DNA from 2 places in the Providencia sp. PROV003 genome. Region 2 is predicted to be linked to the other one. Evidence: predicted binding sites of a transcription regulator. Region 2 holds the regulator's gene; the other holds the start of a gene.

Region 1 (10,796 bases), 190 kb from region 2:
TTTATCGCCCACGCTAGCAAGGTTTTATTAGCTGTTCCCGCTAAGGCACCCGTAATAATATCGATTTGGTCTGCAGGCGTGACACGCAACCCTTGTTTTTTCACGACAGGTAATTGTAGTTTTTGCATTAGTTCATCTACTAAGCACCCACCACCATGAACAATCACTAGCTCACGTTGATGTCGCTGGCGATAGCTTTGGATTGCCGTAAACAACTTTTCAAGTGCCTCGGTGCTATCAAGTAACACTCCGCCCAATTTAATCACTAAGGGTTGCATGGGTTTGATCCTTATTAAAATAATGACTGAGTTTCATTAAAACCAAAACGAATATTCATGCACTGAACGGCTTGTGCAGCAGCACCTTTAAGCAGGTTATCTTCTGTACCGACTAAAATCAGGTGTTCCCCTTTCAATACATAGCCGATATCACAAAATGGCGTACCAACAACTGATTTCAATGCTGGAACACCTTTTTCATACAAACGGACTAACGGTTTGCCTTGATATGCCTCTTTAAAAGTTTTACCAACCTGCTCTGCGGTCACACCGGCTTTTACTTTGCAGGTGATAGTCGCCAATATTCCTCGTGAAAAATTGCCCAGATGAGGAGTGAAAATGACATCCCGACCTAAATGAGTCGCAATTTCTGGCTGATGACGATGCGTAAAGATGCCATATGGCTGTAAGCTAACTTCACAAAAACTGTTGGTCATCGATGCCTTACGGCCCGCACCTGAAACACCGCTAGTTGCATTAATTACTGGCCACATTGCGTCATCCAGTAATTGCGCATCAATTAATGGCTTCAGCGCTAACTGAGACACCGTCGGATAACACCCCGGAACAGCAATTAACTGAGCTTGTCGAATTTTATCCGTCTGCCATTCAGCTAAACCGTAAACTGCTTGCATTAACCATTCGGTATTTGTATGTTCAAAGCCATAGTACTGCGTATAAAACGCAGGGTCTTGAACGCGATAAGCACCGGATAAGTCAAACACCACACAACCCGCCTCAAGAAATTGAGGCGCGATGTCATGGCTCACTTCATGTGCAGTAGCGAGAAAAACAACATCAATACCTTTCGCAGCCTCTGCAACATCAGTTAATGGCTGTACCGGAAGGTCAATAATACCCTTATACTGAGGATGCAAATCAGAAAAACGTTTATTTGCATCTGCGCTTTGCGCGGAAACCATTAATCCCTGAAGATTTATTTCAGGGTGACGCTGCAAATAAGCGGCTAATTCTGCTCCAGTATAGCCACTGGCCCCGATAATGAGTGTGTTCAACATATGCTTTCTACCTTGTACTCGTGACCCAAACAGTTTAATGTGTATTTTTATTCAAATAAAGTGCATGAATATTGATACTATTATGGATAAAGGCTGTCAACAGTGAATATTAAATTACCTGCATTTATTGAGATTTATCGTCAATTAATTGCCACTCCATCGATTAGTGCGACTGATTCTCATTTGGATCAAAGCAATAAAGCCCTTGTGGAACTTTTAGGTGGTTGGTTAGAAACTCTCGGTTTTTCGGTTAACATCCAACCTGTGCCGGAAACACGTGATAAATACAACTTACTCGCTTCTATCGGTGAGGGTAACGGTGGGCTCATGTTATGTGGCCATACCGACACAGTACCATTCGATGAGGGCCGTTGGAGTAAAAACCCATTCGAGCTGACTGAGCACGATGGTAAGTTATATGGGCTTGGTACCGCAGATATGAAAGGTTTTTTCGCCTTTATTGTTGATGCGTTAAGAGATATGGATTTAACAAAACTCCAACGCCCACTGCATATCTTAGCAACTGCTGATGAAGAAACGTCAATGGCAGGTGCACGTTATTTTGCGGCTAACACAGCACTACGCCCTGATTTTGCTATTATTGGTGAACCTACGTCTTTACAACCTATACGAGCACATAAAGGGCATATATCGAACGCCATTCGCATTACTGGGCAATCAGGGCATTCCAGTGACCCAGAGCGTGGTGTTAATGCGATTGAATTAATGCATGAATCGATTTCTCATTTGATGACGCTCAGAAATACATTGAAAGAGCGTTTTAATAACCCTGCTTTTGTTATTCCATACCCAACTATGAACTTTGGGCACATTCATGGAGGGGACGCGGCAAACCGTATCTGCGGCTGTTGTGAGTTGCATATGGATATTCGCCCACTACCAGGGCTGACATTGCAAGATCTGGATGAAATGTTAAATCATGCCCTTGAGCCTGTCAGCACCAAATGGCCAGGCCGTATAGCAATAGAATCAATGCATCCACCAATTCCTGGCTATGAATGCCCAACAGATCACAAAATGGTTGCTGTGATTGAACAGTTACTAGGGCAAAAAGCAGATACCGTAAATTACTGTACTGAAGCGCCATTCATTCAAGAACTGTGCCCGACCTTAGTACTTGGCCCAGGTTCGATTGAGCAAGCACACCAACCTGATGAGTTTATTGATATGCGTTTTATAGAACCGACTCGTCAGCTAATTAGCCAAATGATAGAACACTTCTGTTTTACTAAACAAAATCAATGATTGCCTTAAAAACGCATGGCTATATTTAGCGCCATGCGTTTTTATCATGAATTTTTTTCCTGTTACCTTTGAAAAAACCTCAGCGTCTATATTTAATTTAAGGGTTGACTATCGACCAATATCCGGTAATCTCTATTTAGCCGTCTAAACGTATAGACGCGTACATGGATGTGATTATTTATAAAGATCATAACTCACAAAGATAATAATGAGTCTGCAAATTGCGAGGTTACAGGGTATGAGTTTTTTTCACGCAAACCAGCGCGAAGCGCTAAATCAAAACTTAGCTGAATTAGATGGCCAAATTAATGTTTCATTTGAGTTTTTCCCACCTCGCAGTGAAGAGATGGAGCAAACACTTTGGAAATCTATCGATAGACTCAAAACCTTAAAACCTAAATTTGTATCAGTGACCTATGGTGCTAACTCAGGTGAACGCGATCGAACCCATAGCATTATTAAAGATATCAAAGATAAAACAGGTTTAATTGCAGCCCCTCATTTAACCTGTATCGATGCGAGCCGTGATGAATTAAAAGGCATTGCACGTGACTACTGGAATAATGGTATACGCCATATCGTAGCTCTACGTGGCGACCTACCCGATAACAGCAATAAACCCGATATGTATGCAACTGATTTGGTTGAACTATTAAAAGGTGAAGCCGACTTTGATATTTCAGTCGCTGCTTATCCAGAGGTTCACCCTGAAGCGAAAAGTGCCCAAGCAGATTTAATTAGCCTTAAAAAGAAAATTGATGCAGGTGCTAGCCGTGCAATCACCCAATTTTTCTTTGATGTTGAAAGCTACCTCCGTTTTCGCGATCGCTGCGTTGCAACAGGTATCGACGTTGAAATCGTCCCAGGTATTTTACCCGTTTCTAATTTCCGTCAGTTAGAGCGTTTTGCCAAATTAACCAATGTACGCATTCCCGCATGGATGAGCAAAATGTATGAAGGGTTAGACAACGACCCTGAAAGCCGTAACCTTGTTGGTGCCTCAATCGCCATGGATATGGTCAAAATTTTGAGCAGAGAAGGCGTGAAAGATTTCCATTTTTATACCCTTAACCGCTCTGAACTTACTTATGCAATCTGTCATACGTTAGGAGTTAGGCCTTAAAGGGCGAGTTTACAGCACATAAGTTCATTAAAGGGGCTAGTTGCCCCTCACCCTATAAATAGACTAAACCAAGGCTGGGTTAGGAACATTAACGTGAATGAATACGGGTTGTTGCTCATTCTCAAATTGTTCTATCGTAAATTTTTGATAATTTAAATTGTTATACCCTCTAAATAAGAGTATCCCCCGCTGCAAATCAGTCAATACTGTCCAAACTGAAAACTCGGTTAGGTAAAGCTTGAAGATATCATCTTCCCCTAATAATGGATCAACAGAGGCATTTTTAGGCCGGTCAAATTTATTCATGACGTGCCCTAATTCTACGAGCTGAACATTGGGGTCTGATACTTTATGATAGTAAGTTGAATAATAAACTGCCCGAACAAACCGCCCAACAGAGGTGTCAGCATTTGGCACTGCAGCAAGAGCGATACCACTATCAGGCTGGGAGAGTTTCATATTACCTAACGTGCTTGATGACACATCAACATTTGAGAGTTGGGTATAGTTATTAAGGTTAGTGAGATGCCAAGGAAATTCAGGGCCATTCGTCATACAGCGAGTTGGGTTGTCATAAACGTGCAAAACCCCCTTTGATACTTCAACCACGATACACGCCCCCGTTCTGTCATAAAAAGCATAATGAAAAGGGCTTGGCATATTACGCAGCAGTAATAATTTTTGTGACCAAAATGCCGTTTTAGGGATCGCTTTTTTCAACTCAGCGACTGTGGCGTATTGAGATAATGCCCACTCACCAATTGATGCAATCGGTACTGCTTTAGTATATTTTTTGGGGTTAAGGGGGGCTAATTCAGAATCTGTGATCATATTTAAACTAAAAGCTAACCCTCCGGAGTTAACGCCCTCAAGCACATCCCTTTCCCCTAAAATACTCACTGGTGCAGTAATTGCGATAAAAGGATACTTCACTTTATACTTTAGTCCTAAAGAGCCATCAGGGGCTTTACGCTGAAAAATATGGTTCTTCGGGTAATAAGTTAAAATTGACTCAGGTTCATCTGAAGAGAACTCTAATGTTCTACCGTGATAAACGTAATTATTTTTATCTGTGATTGCCAGAGATGTACAAGCAAACGCGCGAGGATTTGTGTTTTTTTCTAACATGTTAGCAGCCTTATCAAATAATATATTTGCCTATTACCATAATTACGATGAATAAAACCCATGATATTTAATAAATTAACCTGACTTATTTAAGGTATAATACATTCTGGCGTTTATATCCAACAAAATGAATATAAAAATAAAGCAGAAAGGGGGAATTTAGCGTTAAATCTTTTTTAGAGCATCACATTAAATTTAAATTTAATGAAAACTAAATTTGAATTATTCGTTAATAATCATCACAATTATGAAATATGTAATCCATTTAATATGTTATAAAAACCCAACACTAATTAGCATCATCAGATAACGACAAACTAACTCATAAAGAATAAATTTACAGAAGTTAACCCCAAAATTTTCACTCATGATGAGTTAAGCAGCTAAAATTTCAGAGTATACATGACTTAAAAAGACACCTAACCAATATTAAATATATTACTTCCCCCCATCTGCCATAGTTATAACCTTAATTTCATTCTAATTAAGATAATGGCTATTCAATTAATTTTTTTTAGTTTAAATCTTTGGATATTTAAAGAAGAGCGCGTATATTTAATATTGCTCTCAATATTAAATATCACATAATTACCACTTGGTTATTGAGGAAATTAAAATATGAGTAATCGTTCATTGAATCCAAAATATAATGGGATGGATGACGTTTATGCGTCATTAGAGTTATCAAAATCATTACCAAAAACTAAATTTCCATCAAAAGAACAAGAACCTCGCAATGTATTTAGTGCAGTGCGAGATGAATTAATGTTAGATGGTAATTCACGTCAAAATTTAGCAACATTCTGCCAAACTTGGGTAGATGATGAAATTCGTGACTTAATGGACTTATCTATCGATAAAAATATGATCGATAAAGATGAATATCCACAAACTGCCGAAATTGAAAACCGTTGTGTACATATGCTAGCGGATCTTTGGCATTCGCCAGATGCAGAAAATACCCTCGGCTGCTCGACCATCGGTTCTTCTGAAGCAGCAATGCTTGGAGGGCTAGCCTTAAAGTGGCAATGGCGTAAAAAACGTGCAGCAGCAGGAAAGCCAACAGACAAACCAAACATGATCTGTGGCCCTGTTCAAGTATGTTGGCATAAATTTGCCCGCTACTTTGATGTTGAACTCAGGGAGATCCCACTTGAAGGCGACCGCCTGATTATGAACCCTGAGGAAGTGCTTAAACGTGTAGATGAAAATACGATTGGTGTAGTACCAACGTTAGGCGTGACATTTACTTGCCAATATGAACCTGTTAAAGCAGTTCATGATGCATTAGATAAGTTACAAAAAGAAACGGGCTTAGATATTCCTATCCATGTCGATGGTGCAAGCGGTGGGTTCCTAGCACCATTTTGTGCGCCAGATTTAGAATGGGACTTCCGTTTACCTCGCGTAAAATCGATTAACTCTTCCGGACATAAATTTGGTTTAGCCCCATTAGGCGCAGGCTGGGTAGTCTGGCGTGAAGCGCAAGACTTACCTGAAGAATTAATTTTCAATGTAAACTATTTAGGTGGCAATATGCCAACCTTCGCGCTTAACTTCTCTCGCCCAGGTGGCCAAATTATCGCTCAGTACTATAACTTCCTGAGGCTCGGTCGTGAAGGCTATGCAAAAATTCATAATTCTTGCTACGCAACTGCGCAATTCCTAGCCCGCGAAATCGAAAAGTTAGGTCCATTTGAAATGATTTTCGATGGTGATAGCCAAAAAGGTATCCCAGCGTTGGCTTGGAAGTTGAAAAAAGGCGAGACCACCAGCAATTATTCCCTCTATGACATAGCAGATAAACTACGTAGTCGTGGATGGCAAGTCCCTGCATATTCAATGCCAGCAAACCGTGAAGACCTCGTTGTTCAACGTATCTTAGTTCGTCACGGAGTAAGTTTAGACTTAGCCGCATTGTTAATTGAAGATTTTAAACGCACGCTAGATTATTTCGAAAAACACCCAGTCAATAAACCGCTAACAGAAGATGAAGGCGGCGGTTTTAACCACAGTTAATTAGCTAGTCATTAGCTCTATTATTTATTAGCCAAAGAATGTCATGTTCTTTGGCTTCTATTGGGATCAGTCCTGTAAGACTGATTGTTTATAGACTTTAGGAGAACTCGTATGGCGACAACAACGACAGCTCCAGCCGCAAAACAGCTCACATTACTGGGTTTTTTTGCCATTACAGCCTCAATGGTAATGGCTGTATATGAATACCCAACGTTTGCAACATCTGGTTTTAGTTTAGTTTTTTTCCTATTGTTAGGCGGATTGTTATGGTTCATTCCTGTCGCATTATGTGCCGCAGAAATGGCGACAGTGGAAGGTTGGGAAGAAGGCGGTGTGTTCGCATGGGTTTCTAATACACTAGGTGAGCGCTGGGGATTTGCTGCAATTTCATTTGGTTACCTACAGATTGCTATTGGCTTTATCCCAATGCTGTACTTTGTGCTAGGGGCCCTATCTTATATTCTAAATTGGCCAGAATTGAATACGGACCCTATAACCAAAACTATCGGGGCATTAGTCATTTTATGGGTGCTAGCTTTCACTCAATTTGGCGGGACCAAATATACTGCGACCATCGCTAAAGTAGGTTTCTTTTTAGGTATTTTACTTCCTGCACTCATTTTAGTGTTTTTAGCCATTAGTTATTTATCCAGCGGTGCCCCTTTAGCCATTGAAATCAGTGAAAAAACCTTTATTCCTGATTTTACCCAAATAGGGACATTGGTCGTTTTTGTTGCGTTTATTTTGAGTTATATGGGAGTTGAGGCTTCCGCAACCCACGTTAACGAAATGAAAAACCCAGGTAGAGACTACCCAGCAGCCATGTTTTTACTGATGATAGCAGCCATTTGTTTAAGCTCTATTGGCGGGTTATCTGTTGCTGTTGCTATCCCAAATAGTGAAATTAACCTGTCTGCCGGTGTAGTTCAGACATTCAACGTACTTGTTACACACTTTAATTCTTCCCTTGAATGGGCAGTGCGAATTATTGCAGCTTTATTATTGCTTGGTGTCTTAGCGGAAATAGCCTCATGGATTGTAGGGCCTTCGCGAGGAATGTACGTTGCGGCACAGAAAGGAATTTTGCCGCAAAGTTTCGCCAAAGTGAATAAAAATGGCGTCCCAGTCACACTGGTTGTCTCTCAATTATTAATTACAACTGTCGCGATTATCGTCCTCACCAATACTGGCGGCGGCGGGAATATGTCATTCCTTATTGCATTGGCACTGACGGTCGTTATTTATCTCTGTAGCTACTTTATGTTATTCCTTGGTTATATGCATTTAGTCTGCAAGCAACCTGAGAAGAAACGAGCGTTTAATATCCCTGGTGGCAAAGGTGTTAAATTACTTGTTGCCTCCGCTGGGTTTATTATTTCTATCTTAGCGTTTATTGTTTCATTCTTCCCACCAAGCTCATTACCCGGCGGAGCAAGTGATAATACTTACGTCACGCTACTTGCCGTCAGCTTTATAATTATCTTCTTACTGCCATTTGTAATTTATGCATTCCATAGCAAGCAAGGTAAGAAAACCAATGTGGCGATGGTACATATCAAAACGCATAATGCACCAGTTAACCACTTCTTTATTCACCCTAGAGCGCGTTCTACCTATCATCTAGTGCATGATGATAAGCAAGATAGTGACTCCCCTAAGTAAGATGAAATAAAGATAAAAAAAAGCTGCCGAATGAATTGGCAGCTTTTTTCTTAAATACGGCTGTAATACCCCTAGCCCGTATTACGCATCCCAGCAGCAACCCCTGCAATAGTGACCATCAGCGCTTGTTCTACGCGTGGGTCTGGGTGTTCTTGTTGGCGAGACCGGTGTAATAGTTCGGCTTGTAAAACGTTTAACGGGTCAGTGTAGACATTACGTAGTGCAATAGATTCAGCAATCCACGGTAAATCCGCCATTAACGCTTCGTCTTTCGAAACCGCTAGCACACTTTTTATATCCTCCGACAGCTGATCACGTAGTTTTTGCCCCAACGGCCATAAACGTTCTTCCACTAAACGATGATCATAGTACTCCGCCAGCCATAGGTCTGCTTTCGCATAAACCATCTCTAACATAGCTATACGTGTATTAAAGAATGGCCATTGCTGCCACATTTCATCAAGAATGTTTTGTTTGCCTTCTTGTTCAATGACATGTTTCAGTGCTGCGCCCGCACCCAACCAAGCAGGAAGCATCAAGCGGTTTTGTGTCCATGCAAAAATCCAAGGAATAGCACGTAATGTTTCAACACCACCAGTAGGTCGACGTTTCGCTGGCCTTGACCCTAGTGGCAACTTGCCTAGTTCTAATTCAGGCGTAGCAGCACGAAAGTACGGAACAAAATCAGGCTGTTCACGTACATAGTCACGGTACATTGCACAAGAAACATCCGATAATGAATCCATCACCGATTTCCACTCGTTTTTCGGTTCTGGTGGCGGTAAGAGATTAGCTTCTAGGATTGCGCTTGTATACATTGCTAAACTACTGATAGTGACTTGTGGTAACCCGAATTTAAAGCGGATCATTTCCCCTTGTTCTGTAACACGCAAGCCACCTTTTAAACTCCCCGGAGGCTGAGACAGCAATGCAGAATGAGCCGGAGCCCCCCCACGACCGATAGTGCCACCACGTCCGTGGAACAGGGTCAGTGTCACGCCTTCTTTTTCACACAGTTTAATTAACGCATCTTGTGCCCTGTATTGTGCCCACGATGCTGCCATTACCCCTGCATCTTTAGCTGAATCTGAATACCCAATCATCACCATTTGGCGGTCATCGATCAGCTCGCGGTACCATTCAATACTGAGCAGTTTTTGCATTACGCTTTCGGCATTATTTAAGTCTTCTAAGGTCTCAAATAATGGTGCGACCGGTAAACGAACTGAAGCGCCAGTTTCATTAAGCAATAATTTAACTGCTAAAACATCTGAAGGTACTTTAGCCATTGAAATTACATAAGCCGCAATCGAATCATTCTTCGCATTCGCAATAACACGGCAGGTTTCAAATACCTCTTGTGTTTCTGGGCTAGGCTGCCAATCTTGTGGAATTAATGGGCGGCGTGATTGCAGCTCGGACAGTAAAAATTGCTGTTTTTCTTCTTCCGACCACTGTGAGTAATCCCCCAGCCCTAAATATTGTGTGAGTTCTGCAATAGCCTCTGTATGGCGAGTACTTTCTTGGCGGACATCAATACGTACCAACTGTAAGCCAAAACTACGAATACGACGTAAGGTATCCAGCAGTTGCCCATTGGCAATAATTTTCATATTGCAGGCAATTAACGATTGATAACAGGCATATAACGGGTCCCATAACTGGGCATTATCTGTCAATAAATCGGCGGGAGGCAAGGCTTGCTCACCTTTTACACGGCGCTCTAAATATTCTAATGTTGAGAATAATTGGCTACGCAAATTTTTAGCAATTTGGCGATACGGTTCATCCACATCATCGCCTCCAGCTAATGCACGTAACTCTGGGGTTGCCTCCGTCATGGACAGTTCAGAAACTAAAACCTGAATGTCTTTTAGGAATAAATCTGCTGCTTTCCAGCGACTTAGCAGTAAAACTTGACGAGTAACATCCGCCGTCACATTTGGGTTACCGTCACGGTCACCGCCCATCCATGACGTGAAACGGATTGGATTGGCTTCAACAGGTAAAACAGCGCCAATCGAGTCTTCGAGTTGTTCGTTAAATTCACGTAAAAATGCAGGAACCCCTTCCCACAGTGAATTTTCGACCACTGCGAAACCCCACTTCGCTTCATCAATTGGCGTTGGACGAATTTTACGAATTTCATCGGTATGCCATGATTGAGCGACTAATTGGCGTAGGCGCCGCATAATATTATTGCGCTCATAGTCCGCAATATCATCATGATCAAGCTGAGATAAACAGGTGTTTACTTCAACCAGTTTGTGGATCAACGTCCGACGTGCGATCTCAGTGGGG
Region 2 (10,796 bases):
CGTACTCGAACCTCGTTCGAACACCATGAAAATGGGGATTAACAAAAATGATATTGCGCCAGCCTTAGGCCGTGCAGATGAAGTCTTTTTATTCCAACCTGCTAATATTCCGTGGATGGTAACGGATATTGCAGAGAAATGCGTGCAACCTGCTCGTTGGAGCGCTGATATTGACGCTTTGACAAATATGGTCATTGAGACGGCTCAACCTGGCGACTATATTCTCGTGATGAGCAATGGCGGGTTTGGTGGCATTCATGGCAAATTGCTTGCGGGTTTAAAGGCTAAAGCCGAAATAGAATTAGATGAGTAATGGTTTAAACCGTATTTATCTGTAAATAAGCCCCCTATCATAGTTTGTGAGATAGGGGCTTTTGGTTAATACTAACCTTCGTTAAAACCCTATTTCTTGCCGCCATTGTTGAACGCCGCGCATACTACGTTCATATTTCCTTAGCGGTGCCATAACAGTATTAAAAAACTGAAAATAGCCTTCACATAACTTGTTTTTCCCCATCGAATTGATATGCGCTGGGCATCCGCCTTGGCAAACCGCTTTTACCGTACAAGATTGGCATTCTCTGCGGGTGCTTTTATTTTGCCCAAAAGGTAGCTCTATAGAATTGAGGACGAGTTCACTCAAAGGTGTTTGTTCTAAGATGTTCCCAATGTGATGGCTACTATTTATTTGGTGGTCGCAGGCAAATATTTGCCCTTGAGCTTCCATGACCAAGTTAGTACCACAGCGTTCTGAGTGGACACAAGTCTGGCTAACATGGGTAAAATACTGGCTGTAAACGTGCTCAATGTTCATCACATGTACATTGCCAACGTGGCGTTGAGATTTCCAGTGTAAATAGATATCAGTTAAAAATTTTCCCCAATTAGGAGCCGTCAATGTAAATTGATGTTCAAGCGCACTACCTTCGGTCATTAATGGTTGGAATTGAATAAATTTTACACCAAGCTGAATAAAGTGCTCATAGATGGTTTGTGCTTGATTGGCTACGGCATCATGTACAACCGTCAAGATGTTGAATTCAATATCAAACTCTTGTAGAAGCCTTATGCCCTTTAGGACGGCGTTGTAACTACCTTGCTGGCCTTTTTTGTCTAAACGATAGCGGTCATGTATTTCTTTTGGTCCATCTAAACTCACACCAATAATAAAATTATGCTGCTTTAAAAAGCGGCACCATGCAGGGGTGAGCAAGGTACCATTGGTTTGTAGACTATTAGAGATTTTCACATGCTTTGGTGCATATTTTTGCTGCAAATCAATGGCTTTTTTATAAAAATCTAACCCAGCAAGTAGGGGCTCTCCACCTTGCCACACAAAATTAATTTCTTTGCTGTAGGTTGGTTGAGAAGCAATATAATTACGGATAAAAGGTTCTAACATCTCTTTTATCATGGGTTTAGGTCTAGGTAATTGGTCTTCTGGATAATAACAATAATCACATTTCAGGTTACAACCCGCCCCAACAGGTTTAAGCAAAATATGAAAAGGGACAACCGCCCTTGTGGGCGGTGAAAACGAAGAAAGGCTATCATAAAAGGCGATTTTCATATTATTCCCCTGATTGATTCACTGAGGGAATAATACGTTTATGCGTTTTGGGGTCGATACCAATATAGTTACCTGTTTTTTCATCATAACCAATATAATCAATGGCTTCTCCTTTGGCTTCAATCACCATGCCAGTTTTAGCAAATTGTTCATATTGCTGACGAAGTTTCTCAAGGATCTTCGGATGTTGTGTTGCAACGTTTTGCGTTTCTAGCGGATCATTTTTTAAATTAAACAGCTCCCATGGCGCCATTTCTGCTTTTGCCGAGTTTGGAACAAGGCGGCGTAGTTTCCAATCACCTTCAACCAAGGCTGCCTGATTATGTAATTCCATGGCAAATGAATAGCGGGTTTTAACGGGGATATCTTGGGTAAAATGTTGTTTAAAGCTAACTCCTCTAATGGGGACTGGGTTGATATTTTTAATTTTTTTATTGGGGTCAATATTGGCAAATTCATATAAGGTTGGCGCGATGTCATAAACGGCCATAGGGGTATTATCAATACTACCCGCTTTATGGATACCAAGGCCTTTGATAATGAAATTGGTATTAATGCCACCCTGTGCGCTAGTAGTTTTATGGTAATTGGCATACGGAGCATTGCTAACATTAGCCCAATGAGGGCCTGCTGAAATAAATGAATTTTTACGGCCTAAGTTTTCGTAGCTATTATCAAATTGCGTCCAAAATGCAGGGTCGCCCTCGTAATAAAAGCCTTGAGCAGGGTTAGCTCCATTATCAGTGGCAAAAATAATGATGGTGTTTTTATCTCGCCCAGTTTCTTTTAGCGTCTGGAATACATTGCCAATTTGCTCATCCATATTAGCTATCATGGCGGCGTAGACTTGCATGGTTTTAGCGGTATAGCGTTTTTCTTCGGGGGTGAGTTGTTCCCATTCTTTATCTAAATCAAGGTGAGGCATCGGCGTTTTATCTGTAATAATCCCGATTTTTTTTAATCGGTTGATTCTCTGCCGGTAAATTTTCCCATAGCCTTCATCATATTGACCGTCAAAACGCTGGGTCCAGTCATCTGGTGCTTGTAGGGGGTCATGGGGAGCCGTGAAGGCTAAATAAGCAAAAATGGGCTGTTCACTGGGTGTTTCTTTGATCCATTTTTCAAGTTGTTGTGCATAAGCTTCGCTGGAGTAAAAATTCGCAGGTAAAGCGGTTTTCTTACCATTTAACGTGTAATAGGTATGGAAACTTTCAACGGTACCAAGAGGAACTGCATCATCAAAATGGCTAGTGCCACCTCCCATAAAGGCAAAAGCTTGGTTAAAACCCCTATCGGTTGGCTTGGAGCCAGAACTGTAGCCTAAGTGCCATTTCCCTGACATCAGTGTGTTATAGCCAGCATCTTGGAAACGCTCGGCCATGGTAACAACGCGATCAGTTAGCCGTAATTCATAGCCTGGTTCACCGACTGTATTTTCGTACCACCACATTCCACCGATACCAGCTTGCTGATTGGTGGCGCCAGTGAGTAGCATGGAACGTGCAGGTGCAGACATTGGTGAGGTGTAATACTGGCTCATTCTGACACCTTGTTCTGCCATTGTTTGTAAATTAGGTGTCGGGATCTCACCGCCAAAAGGACTGATATCGGAATACCCCATATCGTCGGCGATAATGATTAAAATATTAGGTTTTTCAAGGGGGGCGCTGTAAGCAAAGTTTGATATTGCACTGCTTAATGCAACGGCTAATAGTGTTTTTTTGATCATTCCACGGCCTCAATTGTTGATAAATTGTTTCATTAACATTAAATATTGTTGCTATGGATGACTATCGTTCTTTGGAATTATATCTATGGTATAAATGAAAGCTTAATTAACACTCAAGGAAGGCACAGAAATAGGGCATTGTGTGACAGCTAAGCTCAACGTGATTGGGGCATTCATTTCTTTTTTGAGACTGCCCATATAACAATCTAATGAATCTGTAAAAAGATGGAATAAGCAACCTACAGCGACAGCCTTGAGCTTCCATGAAGGCATAAATAATAACACCACATAAGCAATAGCAGCCCAAAGGGAATGAAGAGGATGAAAGCCAATACCGCAACGCTCAGGGTCGAAAATTGGATCTGCTAATAGGTGGTCTAAATCGATAGCCATAGTCGCTATCATGATTAACGCTGCGATCTTCCAATTTTTTCGCCAAAATAAATAAGCAAATAGAATTGGCATCAAAAAATGGAAACCATAATGTACGAGGTTACGGAAAATGTCGAATAACACAGCGAAGTCCCAAAGCAGTTAGGGGGCAGAAAAAACAGAGGGAAATAAGACTTCCCTCTTCATATCAATGAATATCGATAAAATTATAATTCTTGTTCAAACAACGCTAAGATAGCTTCATACAGTTCTTGCGTTGTGAAGTTATTTGCAGGCGTAGAGAAAATCGTGTCATCTCCCGCGATACTGCCTAAAATCCCCTCCGCTTTCCCCAAAGAGTCTAGTAAACGTGCAATAAGTTGTGCGGCACCTGGGCTAGTTCTAATGACGACAACTGAAGGGTTATAGTCAATATCCAACACCAAATTTTTGAGAGGGCTGGTAGCAGTAGGAACACCGGGCTCTGTCGGTAGGCAATACACCATTTCCATTTTTGCATTACGGGTGCGAACCGCACCAAATTTTGTCAGCATTCTGGAAATTTTTGATTGATTGATGTTTTCGAAGCCTTCTTCTTGGAGAGCTGTGACAATTTCAGCTTGTGAGCTGAATTTCTCTTCTTTCAATAGGGCTTTAAAAGCCTTAACCAAGTCTTCTTGTTTAGACGGAGTGCGCATAATTAACCCATTCTTCGGCATTAAACTGAGTTGTATTATCCGTAAAAGTGCATTTTTATGCAACAAAATTGCGTTATGATGATTTTATAAACAGTATTCAATGTGCCCTTGAGTTAAAGAGCCATGGAGAGGTTAATGATAAACATTAATTTATCTTGTTTGCCCATAGTTAAGCGTCAGCATAATAGGCTAATGAACTTACGCAATAAATATTGTAAAATTATTGTTAATAAAAATGATTTTGTTTGAATAATAAACAGTAAAAACAACTTATTGTGCGAAAATCAATAGTAAGAAAAACTATTTGTTAAAAAAGTGCCCGTTATCTCATTAACAGATAAGGAATTTGTTTAGAATACTGGCAATTAGTAGACAAGTTCTCTAGCGTTAAACTCTCTCTCTATCTGTTAACAAATTGTTTTTTATACGTAATGTGTTAAGTGTATAACAAATAAAGTGATATCTTTTTAAAGTACAAATTAAGGAGTTTCAGAATGAAAGTTGCAGTCCTAGGTGCAGCAGGTGGTATCGGTCAGGCTCTAGCCCTTCTTCTCAAAAACCAGCTCCCAGCAGGTTCAGAACTCTCCCTCTACGACATCGCACCAGTAACGCCAGGTGTTGCTGCTGACTTAAGCCACATCCCTACTGATGTTAAAGTAACAGGTTTTGCTGGTGAAGATGCAAAACCGGCGCTAAAAGGTGCTGATATTGTTCTTATTTCAGCGGGTGTTGCGCGTAAACCAGGCATGGATCGCTCTGACCTGTTTAATATTAACGCGGGTATTGTTCGTAATCTGGTCCAACAAATCGCTGAAACTTGCCCGAAAGCGTTAATTGGTATTATTACTAACCCTGTGAATACTACAGTTGCAATTGCAGCAGAAGTACTGAAAAAAGCAGGTGTTTACGACAAGAATCGTTTATTCGGTGTGACAACACTGGATATTATTCGTTCTAATACTTTTGTTGCTGAATTAAAAGGCAAAAATGTCAATGACATCGAAGTTCCTGTAATCGGCGGTCACTCAGGAGTGACAATTCTTCCTTTATTATCACAAATTGAAGGTGTTAGCTTCACTGACGAAGAAGTTGCAGCTCTGACTAAGCGTATCCAAAATGCAGGTACAGAAGTTGTTGAAGCTAAAGCCGGTGGCGGGTCAGCGACTCTGTCTATGGGCCAAGCAGCAGCACGCTTAGGCTTATCTTTAATTCGCGGCCTACAAGGCGAAAGCAATATTGTTGAATGTGTTTACACCGAAGGTGATGGTGAGCACGCACGCTTCTTCGCACAACCAGTTGTTTTAGGTAAAAATGGTATCGAAAAACACTTACCAGTGGGTAAATTAAGTGCGTTTGAAGAAAATGCGCTAAAAGAAATGTTAAGTGTATTAAAAGCAGACATTGAGTTAGGCGAAAAATTTATTAACGGCTAATGCCAATTAATTTTTTCTAACTAAAAAAAGGTTGAGTTCAAGTCTATAGAACTCAACCTTTTTATTTTTTGTCACGCCACGCCACGGTATTCTTCACCTCATGTACTGACTCCAATGAAGATCTATGAGTACTTATTTCCCATAGTAATGGATGCAAAATAGACGCCAGCCAATATTGTATAGGGGCTAATTGTTTTACTCATTTATAATCGATGATGTAAGCAAGTGGTTTTTGGCTGCTTAATGATATGGGGCATCTTATTGTTAGTTAATGGGCTGTAGGGGAAATATTGAGATTGCAAATCGAGTGAAGAAATATAGATGACTTAATATAACGCCCCATCAATAAGGTTTTTGGGTTTAGATAAAAATTGTCTCAACTTAATCAATTAGTATTAATCAGTTAGTATAAGAATATAAAGCCACCGATAATAACTCATAACAATGGCTTTATATTCATTATTTTTTTAGCTTTCTACTTGTGTTTTATCTCTGACTTTCCTTTCTAATAAGTTCCCCGAGATAGGGTCATAATACCGACTAGGCCAAATTTCAGAAGGATGGATACCTAAAAAATTGGCAATGATCCATTCCCCTTTAGGCCAAGGGCGTGATAGTGCATTCGCTAACGTAGAAGAGCTAAGACCTGCCTCTCTAGAAATAGCGGCCAGAGTTGTTCCACGCTTACGTAAAGCGGCGATGATGTCTGCTGGATGCCAGTCCGACTTCCGTAAAATCATTTTTTAGTCCTTTTTTCGCTCAGAATAATGTAGAGTTAATGGTACGAGTAACGGGAAACTGTGATACATTCAGTACAAACTCCCTGTTATTGGAAATAAAATAACAGAAATTTCCCAAAATAATTTCCAGTTTTTTCTAAAAACTTCATTTTATGAAACTGTCGGGGTTTTTGTGAAACTAAATAGAAAGTCAGTGTTAATAATTGTGAATTAGGATAAAACTTTGAAATTAAAACTAACTCTTTCGAGTTAGTAGTGGAAATGGCGTATTTAATGTTATCCGTTACTTGTATTAGTAATATATATAAATTACTCAATAAAATTAGTTAAATTATTAGCGAGTAAATCATTTAATTATCTGTTATTAAAAGAAATTAGAATACTAATAACAAATATTATTTGTATATTATTATTTGCAGTTATAAATAAAATGAATGAGTTAATGTTTTTAAGAAAATATAGATAGTTTTCAGCAACTAGAAATAAATTGTCATCATGACTAGGAGGGTCAGCATGTACAAGGAATGGCTAACTGCAAAGGAGTTGGTCGGGTTGCAAGGGCTTCCCATGACGACTCAAGGCATAAATGCGATGGCAAGGCGAGAAAATTGGGTCAGCCGTAAAAGGCGGGGGATTCAAGGAAAAGCGTTGGAATATCATATTAGTTCTTTGCCTATCGATATTTTTGAAAGCCAGTTTGTGAATGAAACTTCTGCACCTTATCAAGTCAAACGAAATGATAATTCGTTTATTTGGCAGGAGGCATATAACCAGCTTTCTAACGAGGAGCGTGACATTATTTTGACATTCATTATGCGTGAAGGGGCTTTAGCACTAATCGATTTAATTAATAATAAATAGTTTACAAATACTTAAGATGCAAATAATTAGTATATAAAAATAATATTATATTGAGTCTAAAATTTTTTTAACAGTTGACGATTTGGTAAAGCTGCAACAGCAGGTTTCATAATATAAGCGTGAAAGTGAAAATATGAAAAAATTGTGGTTCACTGCAAAAGAATTAGCAGGGCTAGAAGGTCTCCCTACATCGCCTCAGGGGGTAAACCTAATGGCAAGACGAGAAGGCTGGAAGCATCGTCGCAAACGGGGCGTTCAAGGTAAGGCTGTTGAATATTATGTAGAGAGCTTACCTGATGAAATTCAAGGGCAACTCAGTTTATGTGAGCCATCGGTGACTTACCAAAGCCAAAGAATAGATGCACTGCAAATTTGGTCAGAAGCCTATTACCAATTGACGGAGGCTGAACGCAATAAAATTGTCAAACATATCTTGCGTTACGGCTTATCATCACTTCTTGCTCAAATTGGTGAAGAAGAGAAAGAGGAAAAATAACTCCTCTTTCTCGCATCGCATGAGTGAATCTTAGGAATGGCGTTGTATGGCAATGTGCGCTAGGCCAATTAATGCTTCTTTATAGATAGAATCATCAATAACATCTAGCATATCAATGGCTTTTTGTGCCTCTTCTTGTGCGCGGGCATAGGTATACTCAAGGGAGCCACAACGTTTCATCGTTGCGAGGACGGTATCTAATAAGTGGCGTCCATTGCCTTGCTCGATCGCTTGGCGGATCAAAGCAGATTCTTCTTCATTACCATGTTGCATGGCGTGAAGAAGAGGGAGCGTTGGTTTACCCTCATCAAGATCGTCACCTGTATTTTTACCTAATTGCGCATTATCTGCATCGTAATCCAAAAGATCATCAATGAGTTGAAATGCCGTACCAATATAACGACCATAATCTTGCAAGGCTTTTTCTTGCTCTGGCGTCGCATTGGCTAAAATAGCAGAAGCATGAGCTGCAGCTTCAAATAAACGCGCCGTTTTACTGTAGATCACTTGCATGTAGTTTTCTTCAGTAATATTGGGATCGTTACAGTTCATCAACTGTAATACTTCCCCTTCGGCGATCACATTAGTCGCTTCAGACATCAGCTTTAACACCCGCATTGAATCAAGATCTGTCATCATCTGGAAGGATCGAGTGTAAATAAAATCACCGACAAGAACACTTGCCGCATTACCAAAAACGGCATTAGCGGTTTGTTTTCCACGACGCATATCGGATTCATCGACAACATCATCATGCAATAACGTTGCGGTATGAATGAACTCGATCAAGGCTGCGACTTGGGTATGCTTATGACCAGAATAGCCGAGTGCTCGCCCTGCAAGCACAGCGATCATTGGCCGGATCCTTTTGCCACCACCACTGACAATGTAATAACCAAGTTGGTTAATTAGCGCAACATCTGAATTCAATTGACTGAGAATAGCCTCGTTTACCGCAGACATATCTTCAGTTGTTAGTTCAATAATAGATTCTAAATTCATCGTAATTTATTCATATTATTAGTTTTTGGTTCATTCCCTGAATAAAAAATTGGGAGACCGATATAACAGTTATGGTATTAGCATAACATTATTAATAATAAGATTATCAGGTGTGATGCAAAAAATGTTTAAATAAGTAACAATTGAAGCAATAAGCGTGAAATCAATGCTCAAAAACGGTTATTGAGAAAAAAGTCGTATTTTTTGTCATCTAACCGCATTATAGGCTTGTGTTCTGATGCTTTTTTGCGTAGAATTCGCGCCCTATTGTGAATATTTTATAGCGTGCTCTGGAATTGAGATATTTAACGGGTACGCGGAAAGCGGAGTTAATATGTACGCGGTTTTCCAAAGTGGTGGTAAACAACACCGAGTTAGCGAAGGTCAAACTGTCCGCCTAGAAAAGCTGGACATCGCAACAGGTGAAACTGTTGAATTTGATCAAGTTCTGATGGTTGCTAATGGCGATGAGATCCAAATCGGCGCTCCTGTCGTTGAAGGCGTTAAAGTGAAAGCGGAAGTTGTTGCACACGGCCGTGGCGAAAAAGTAAAAATCGTCAAGTTCCGTCGTCGTAAACATAGCCGTAAACAACAGGGTCATCGTCAGTGGTTCACTGATGTTAAGATCACTGTCATCGCTTAAGATTTAGGAGAGCAGATTAATGGCACACAAAAAGGCTGGTGGTTCGACTCGTAACGGTCGTGACTCAGAAGCAAAACGTTTAGGTGTTAAACGTTTTGGTGGTGAAGCTGTATTAGCAGGTAGCATCATCGTTCGTCAACGTGGTACTAAGTTCCACGCAGGTAACAACGTAGGTTGTGGCCGTGACCACACTCTATTCGCATTAGCGGATGGTAAAGTTAAATTTGAAGTTAAAGGTCCAAACAATCGTAAATTTATCAGCATCGAAGCTGAATAAGTTTTCTGATCTTTAATTCAGAATTAAAGCCCTGCAAAAAACTTTTGCGGGGCTTTTTATATTCAGGCATTTTGTTTCTAATGAAGTGCACTCGTATTAAAAAATACGCCATCTCTGAGTAAAACAGCCATCCAGCGTTATATGGCTCAGAAACGGAGAGAGAATTATGAAATTTGTAGATGAAGCCAAAATATTAGTCGTGGCAGGAGATGGTGGCAATGGTTGTGTCAGCTTCCGCCGTGAAAAATACATTCCGAAAGGGGGACCTGACGGAGGTGATGGTGGTGATGGTGGTGATGTTTACTTGCAAGCAGATGAAAACCTCAACACCCTGATCGACTATCGCTTTGAAAAATCATTTCGTGCAGAACGTGGGCAAAATGGTCAAAGTCGTGAGTGTACCGGTAAGCGTGGTCAAGATATCACAGTTAAAGTCCCTGTAGGAACGCGTGTACGCGACTTAGGCACTAATGAAATCCTTTGTGACATGACCCGCCATGAACAGCGCCATATGGTTGCTAAAGGCGGCTTTCATGGCCTTGGGAATACACGTTTTAAATCTTCAGTAAATCGAGCTCCACGTCAACGTACTATGGGGACGAAGGGCGAAACTCGCGAAATACTGTTAGAACTGATGCTATTAGCTGACGTAGGCATGTTGGGTATGCCAAACGCAGGTAAATCAACATTTATACGTTCTGTATCAGCCGCTAAGCCAAAAGTAGCTGATTATCCATTCACAACTTTAGTGCCAAGCCTAGGTGTGGTGCGTATGGATAACGAACAAAGTTTTGTGGTCGCGGATATTCCTGGGTTGATCGAAGGCGCTGCAGAAGGAGCAGGTCTTGGGATCCAATTCCTGAAACACTTAGAACGTTGTCGTGTTTTATTACACTTGATCGACATCTGTCCTATTGATGAATCAGATCCTGTCGAAAATGCCAAGATCATCATCAGTGAACTAGAAAAATACAG

What was found. The regulator ArgR, encoded in region 2, controls arginine synthesis, uptake and breakdown. The targets are predictions, from matches to a motif close to ANTGAATAAAAATACANT.
Region 1: the regulator ArgR is predicted to act here: its motif matches at 1,336-1,353, upstream of argC (N-acetyl-gamma-glutamyl-phosphate reductase).

Annotation. Positions count from the first base shown of each region.
Region 1 covers NZ_CP096369.1:937,932-948,727, reverse strand. Annotated here, with positions in the region: gene argB (acetylglutamate kinase) at 1-278, opposite strand, end outside; gene argC (N-acetyl-gamma-glutamyl-phosphate reductase) at 293-1,297, opposite strand; gene argE (acetylornithine deacetylase) at 1,400-2,563, shown strand; gene metF (methylenetetrahydrofolate reductase) at 2,802-3,686, shown strand; gene M1F14_RS04155 (linear amide C-N hydrolase) at 3,750-4,814, opposite strand; gene M1F14_RS04150 (glutamate decarboxylase) at 5,433-6,833, shown strand; gene gadC (glutamate:gamma-aminobutyrate antiporter) at 6,945-8,495, shown strand; gene ppc (phosphoenolpyruvate carboxylase) at 8,567-10,796, opposite strand, start outside.
Region 2 covers NZ_CP096369.1:1,123,339-1,134,134, forward strand. Annotated here, with positions in the region: gene mpl (UDP-N-acetylmuramate:L-alanyl-gamma-D-glutamyl-meso-diaminopimelate ligase) at 1-313, shown strand, start outside; gene M1F14_RS05080 (anaerobic sulfatase maturase) at 395-1,570, opposite strand; gene M1F14_RS05085 (arylsulfatase) at 1,572-3,296, opposite strand; gene M1F14_RS05090 (DUF6122 family protein) at 3,402-3,815, opposite strand; gene argR (transcriptional regulator ArgR) at 3,899-4,369, opposite strand; gene mdh (malate dehydrogenase) at 4,864-5,802, shown strand; gene M1F14_RS05105 (helix-turn-helix transcriptional regulator) at 6,270-6,542, opposite strand; gene M1F14_RS05110 (DNA-binding protein) at 7,056-7,403, shown strand; gene M1F14_RS05115 (DNA-binding protein) at 7,537-7,899, shown strand; gene ispB (octaprenyl diphosphate synthase) at 7,930-8,901, opposite strand; gene rplU (50S ribosomal protein L21) at 9,236-9,544, shown strand; gene rpmA (50S ribosomal protein L27) at 9,564-9,821, shown strand; gene cgtA (Obg family GTPase CgtA) at 9,988-10,796, shown strand, end outside.